2 regions of the Streptomyces sp. NPDC093089 genome follow, and region 1 is predicted to be linked to the other one. Evidence: riboswitches for the same ligand, from Rfam matches in the RefSeq annotation. Region 1 holds a riboswitch; the other holds the start of a gene.

Region 1 (3,183 bases):
GCCGCGCCGATGCCCGAGGTGATGTGGTCGTACGCGGGCGCGACGTCCGTGGTGAGCGGGCCGAGCGTGTAGAACGGCGCCTCCTCGCAGATCTCCTGCTGGAGGTCGATGTTCTCCTTGATCTTGTGCATCGGGACGTGCCCGGGGCCCTCGATCATCGTCTGCACGTTGTGCCGCTTGGCGATCGTGTTCAGCTCGCCGAGCGTGCGCAGCTCGGCGAACTGCGCCTCGTCGTTGGCGTCCGCGATCGAGCCGGGGCGCAGGCCGTCGCCGAGCGAGTAGGTGACGTCGTACGCCGCCAGGATCTCGCAGAGCTCCTCGAAGTTCGTGTAGAGGAAGTTCTCCTTGTGGTGCGCGAGACACCAGGCGGCCATGATCGAGCCGCCGCGCGAGACGATGCCGGTCTTGCGGCGCGCGGTGAGGGGCACGTACGGCAGGAGCACGCCGGCGTGCACCGTCATGTAGTCGACGCCCTGCTCGGCCTGCTCGATGACCGTGTCCTTGTAGATCTCCCAGGTCAGGTCCTCGGCCCTGCCGTCGACCTTCTCCAGGGCCTGGTAGAGCGGCACGGTGCCGATCGGGACGGGGGAGTTGCGCAGCACCCACTCGCGGGTGGTGTGGATGTTGCGGCCGGTCGACAGGTCCATGACCGTGTCGGCGCCCCACTTGGTCGCCCAGGTCATCTTCTCCACCTCCTCCTCGATGGACGAGGTGACGGCGGAGTTGCCGATGTTGGCGTTGACCTTCACCAGGAACTTCTTGCCGATGATCATCGGCTCGATCTCCGGGTGGTTCACGTTCGCCGGGAGCACGGCCCGGCCCGCGGCGATCTCCTCCCGCACGACCTCGGGGGAGACGTTCTCGCGGATCGCGACGTACTCCATCTCCGGGGTGATCTCCCCCCGGCGGGCGTACGCCAGCTGCGTCACCGCCTGGCCGTCGCGGCCCCGGCGCGGCAGGCGCGGCCGGCCCGGGAAGACGGCGTCGAGGTTCTTCAGCCCGCCGCCGCGCGGCGAGGTGTGCTTGATGCCGTCGTCCTCGGGACGGGCCGGGCGGCCCGCGTACTCCTCGGTGTCACCGCGCGAGATGATCCAGTTCTCGCGCAGCGGCGCGAGGCCGCGACGGACGTCGGTGTCGATGGTGGGGTCGGTGTACGGGCCGGACGTGTCGTACAGCGTCACGTCCTTGCCGTTGGTGAGGTGCACCTGACGGACCGGCACCCGGAGGTCGGGGCGCGAACCCTGGAGGTACCCCTTGTGCCAGCCCGGCGTGCGCTCCTGTCCTTCGGACAGGTTCTGCTCGGAGGCAGGCGTGCGTGCGTCCTGAATGGTCATGAGACCTGATCTCCCTACGCCGGCATTACCCGGTAACAGGTTCGGCGGTCGGCGCAGCCTCTTCCCGTACGTGAGTACGGTGATCAGCGCCCTCTCAGCCCGGTGCTCCGAGCTCCCGCGTGTGCAAAGGTGCCACCACGCTAGCGTCACCCTGGCGTGCTGAACAGTGGGCCCCCGTCGTTCTTGCGATGATCGGCCGGTGACTTCCCCCCATCAGACCCCCGAGTCGCACGACCCCGCGCACAATCCCGGCCACGACCCCGCGCACGATCCCGGCCACGGCCCGGGGCACGACCCCGGCCCTCCCCACGAGCACGGCCACGGTCCGGCCCACGGGCACGGACGCTCCCACGGACACGGCTCCGGGCACTCCCACGGGCACAGCCACGGCCACGGCCCCGCAGCCCCCGTCTCGCGGCATCTGCGCAAGGTCATCGCCGCCGTCCTGATCCCCTTCGCCACCGCCGTCGTCGTCGGGCTCGTGGTGCTGTGGCCCGGCGGGACTCCGGCGCACGAGCGCACCGGCGTCGGTTTCGACCGGCAGACCGAGCAGGGTGAGGTCGTCTCCGTCGAGCAGGTCGACTGCAAGAGCGTGAACGCCGCCCAGGTCCCGCCGACCGGGGACACCTCCACCCCGGAGGGCCGCGAGGCGGTCGCCGCGCAGCAGGGGGAGTGCGAGAAGGCGACGATCGAGGTCACCAGCGGCCCGGAGAAGGGGCGCACGTTCACCGAGATCGTGCAGCCCGACGCCCCGCGTCAACTGCACGAGGGACAGGGCGTGGTGGTGGCCTACGCCCCCGACGCCCCGCGCGACCTGCAGTACTCGGTGACGGACGTGAACCGGAAGGTGCCGCTGGCGGTGCTCGCCGGCATCTTCGCGCTCGCGGTCGTGATCGTCGGCCGGATGAAGGGCGTGATGGCGCTCGTCGCGCTCGCCATGAGTTTCCTGGTCCTGACGTTCTTCATCCTGCCGGCGATCCTGCAGGGATCGAATCCGCTGGTCGTGGCGGTGGTCGGGTCGAGCGCGATCATGCTGATCGCGCTCTACACGTGCCACGGCCTGTCGGCCCGCACCTCGGTCGCGGTGCTCGGCACGCTGATCTCACTGCTGCTGATCGGTCTGCTCGGATCGGTCTTCATCGACTGGGCCTCGCTGAGCGGCAACACCGACGACAGCACCGGTCTGATCCACGGCCTGTACCCGGAGATCGACATGTCCGGCCTGCTGCTCGCCGGGGTCATCATCGGTTCGCTCGGCGTGCTCGACGACGTGACGGTGACCCAGACCTCGTCGGTCTGGGAGCTGCACCAGGCCGATCCGGGCATGGGGCCGCGCGCGCTGTACCGGGCCGGCATCCGGATCGGCCGCGACCACATCGCCTCGGTCGTGAACACCCTGGTGCTGGCCTACGCGGGTGCCGCCCTCCCGCTGCTGCTGCTCTTCTCCATCGCGCAGAGCAGCATGGGGACGGTGGCCAACAGCGAGCTGGTCGCCGAGGAGATCGTCCGGACACTGGTCGGGTCGATCGGTCTGGTCGCCGCCGTTCCGGTCACCACGGCCCTGGCGGCTCTCGTGGTCTCGGCCGACCGCACGGACGCCGACGGCCTTCCGGTCACCGGTGGCCGGAAGGCCACGGCGGTACGGGGCGGACGACGCCGTCGCGCCAAGTGAGGCAGGACCCGCCGGGGCCTGTCCGAGCCTGATCGGCAGGCCCCTCTAGGCGGGTCCGGCGTTCTCCTCGGCCAGGATGCGGCCGAGCGCGGCCTCCAGGTTGTCCTCGAAGTCGCCGAGGGTGCATTCCTGGCCGAGCGGCACGAGCTTGTCGGTGCGGTCGAGGAACGCGACCAG
Region 2 (3,183 bases), on a different contig from region 1:
GCCCGTGTGGTGTCCCGCGTACTGGACGAAGCGGCCGAACTGCTCGGACCAGAAGTACGGCACGGGGTCGTACGGCCCGGAGTCGGCTCCGGTGATCGCGGCGGCGACCGTGCGGGGGCCCTGGAGCGCGTTGTCCCAGTGGTGGACGAGGAGCCGCTCGCCGTAGCGGGCGGAGGGGAAGGAGGCGCAGTCGCCGACGGCGTACACGTCGGGCAGGGAGGTGCGCAGCCGGTCGTCGGCGGTGACGGCGCCGCTCGGGTCGAGGGCGACGCCGGAGCCGGCGAGCCAGCCGGTGGCGGGGCGGGCGCCGATGCCGACGACGACGGCGTCGGCGGGCAGGGCGCGGCCGTCGGCGAGGACGACCCGGCCTGGTTCGACGGTGTCCACGCGCGCGTGGGTGAGGAGTTCGGCGCCGCTGCCCGCGTACCACTGGGCCATCGGGGCGGCGACCTCGGCGGGGAGGGCGCCGGTGAGGGGGAGGTCGGCGGCCTCGACGACGGTGACGGCGCAGCCGGCCTCGCGCGCGGCGGTGGCGAACTCGGCGCCGATCCACCCGGCGCCGACGACCACGACGGCGTGCCGCCGTTCCAGGACGGGGCCGAGGCGCACGGCGTCGTCGAGGGTGCGCAGCAGATGGACGCCGGGGACGCCCTCGGCGCCGGGCAGGGTGATCGGGTGCGCGCCGGTGGCGAGGACCAGGGTGTCGTATCCGACGGGTCCCGCCTCGGTGTCGATCTCGTGGTCGGCGGCGCGCAGGCCGGTGACGTCGAGGCCGAGGCGGAGTTCGATCCCGAGGTCCTCGAAGTCGATGTCGAAGGCGGAGTCCTCGGCCTTTCCGAGGAGGATGGCCTTGGACAGCGGGGGCCGGTCGTAGGGCTGGTGGGGTTCGGCCCCGATGAGGGTCACGGGGCCGGTGAAGCCCTGCTCCCGCAGGGCGACGGCGGTCTGGACGCCCGCCATCCCCGCACCCACGATCACCACGCGCTGCTGGGCCTGCTTCTGCTCGCTCACCCGACCACCTTACGTATCTGACGGATCATCAGGAAGGGTGGGGTCTGTGACGCCTCCACCGCGGAAGCTAGTGTGGCGGGCGTAAAGCACTCGCGGGAGCCCGGACGACCGGGCTGAGAGGGAGGCTGGACCGGCCTCCGACCGTACGAACCTGATCCGGGTCATGCCGGCGAAGGGAGGGGCTGGACGCCCATGCGTTCTTCCGATGTCCTCAGCGACGACGGCGCATCCGATTCCGGATCCGACGTCCTCGTGATCGGGGGCGGCATCATCGGCCTGGTCACGGCCTGGCGGGCCGCGCAGCGCGGACTGCGCACCGCCGTCGTCGACCCGGACCCGGGCGGCGGCGCCGCACGGGTCGCGGCCGGCATGCTCGCCGCCGTCACCGAACTCCACTACGGCGAGGAGACCCTGCTCGGTCTCAACCTCGCCTCCGCCGCGCGCTATCCCGCGTTCGTCGCCGAACTGGAGGAGTGCACCGGCCACGACGTCGGCCACCGCTCCTGCGGCACCCTCGCCGTCGCCCTCGACGCCGACGACCGGGCCCACCTGCGCGAACTGCACGCCCTCCAGACCCGCTGCGGGCTCAGCTCCGAGTGGCTCAGCGGGCGCGAGTGCCGCCGCCTCGAACCGATGCTCGCCCCCGGGGTGCGCGGCGGTCTGCGGGTGGACGGCGACCACCAGGTCGACCCCCGCCGGCTCGCCGCCGCGCTCCTCGTCGCCTGCGAGCGGGCCGGGGTGGTCTTCCACCGCGCCCTCGCCGAACGGCTGACGGTGGTACGGGACCGGGCCCGCGGCGCCGTGCTCGCCGGCGGCGGCGAACTGACCGCCGACCAGGTCGTCCTCGCCGCGGGCAGCCTGAGCGGGCGGCTCGCCGGCGTGCCGGACGAGGTGCTGCCGCCCGTGCGCCCGGTCAAGGGCCAGGTGCTGCGGCTGCGCGTGCCCGCCGCGTACGCCCCCTTCCTCTCCCGGACCGTCCGGGCCGTCGTCCGCGGCAGCCACGTCTACCTGGTGCCCCGCGAGAACGGCGAACTGGTCGTCGGCGCCACCAGCGAGGAGCTCGGCTGGGACACCACGGTCACGGCCGGCGGAGTGTACGAACTGCTGCGCGACGCCCACGAGCTCGTCCCCGGGATCACCGAACTGCCGCTCACCGAGACCCTGGCCGGCCTGCGCCCCGCCTCTCCGGACAACGCGCCGATGCTCGGCCCCACCACCCTGCCCGGCCTGCACCTGGCCACCGGCCACTACCGCAACGGGGTGCTGCTCACTCCCGTCACCGGCGACGTCATGGCCGAGGCACTCACCACCGGCGTCCTCCCCGACGAGGCGCGCCCCTTCACACCCCGCCGATTCTCCCCCGTACGTCTGGAGCAGTCCGTATGAGCCTGTCCCTGTCCGTATCCGTGAACGGAGAACCCCGCGAGCTCTCCGGCCCCGTCTCCCTGGACACCCTCGTGGCCACCCTGACCACGGCCCGCTCCGGGGTCGCCGCCGCCCTCAACGAGACGGTCGTGCCGCGCGGCGAATGGGCCGCGACCCTGCTCGGCGACGGCGACCGGATCGAAGTCATCACCGCGGTGCAGGGAGGCTGAACGCGATGTCCGACGACACCTTCCTGCTCGGCGGCACGGAGTTCTCCTCCCGCCTCATCATGGGCACCGGCGGCGCGCCCAGCCTCGACGTCCTGGAACGCTCCCTGGTCGCCAGCGGTACGGAGCTCACGACGGTCGCCATGCGGCGCCTCGACCCGACCGTCCAGGGCTCGGTCCTCTCCGTGCTCGAACGGCTCGGCATCCGGGTCCTGCCCAACACGGCGGGCTGCTTCACGGCCGGCGAGGCGGTCCTGACGGCCCGGCTCGCCCGGGAGGCGCTCGGCACCGACTGGATCAAGCTGGAGGTCGTCGCCGACGAGCGGACCCTCCTGCCGGACGCGGTCGAGCTCCTCGACGCGGCGGAGACCCTCGTCGACGACGGCTTCACCGTCCTGCCCTACACCAACGACGACCCCGTCCTCGCCCGGAAGCTGGAGGACGTGGGCTGCGCGGCGATCATGCCGCTCGGCTCCCCCATCGGCTCGGGCCTCGGCATCCGCAACCCGCACAACTTCCAGCTCATCGTCGAGCGCGCCGGCGTTCCCGTCATCCTCGACGCCGGGGCGGGCACCGCCTC

What was found. Region 1 has a riboswitch for thiamine pyrophosphate ahead of thiC (phosphomethylpyrimidine synthase ThiC). Riboswitches for the same ligand answer to the same signal wherever they lie in the genome.
Region 2: another riboswitch for thiamine pyrophosphate. It lies ahead of thiO (glycine oxidase ThiO); the one in region 1 lies ahead of thiC (phosphomethylpyrimidine synthase ThiC).

Annotation. Positions count from the first base shown of each region.
Region 1 is NZ_JBIVPA010000001.1:517,334-520,516, reverse strand. Features, by position in the region: gene thiC (phosphomethylpyrimidine synthase ThiC) at 1-1,334, opposite strand, end outside; TPP riboswitch at 1,328-1,463, opposite strand; gene ACIQFX_RS02480 (YibE/F family protein) at 1,501-3,006, shown strand; gene ACIQFX_RS02475 (SsgA family sporulation/cell division regulator) at 3,052-3,183, opposite strand, start outside.
Region 2 is NZ_JBIVPA010000005.1:177,294-180,476, reverse strand. Features, by position in the region: gene ACIQFX_RS13545 (NAD(P)/FAD-dependent oxidoreductase) at 1-960, opposite strand, end outside; TPP riboswitch at 1,094-1,206, shown strand; gene thiO (glycine oxidase ThiO) at 1,204-2,397, shown strand; gene thiS (sulfur carrier protein ThiS) at 2,394-2,606, shown strand; gene ACIQFX_RS13530 (thiazole synthase) at 2,612-3,183, shown strand, end outside.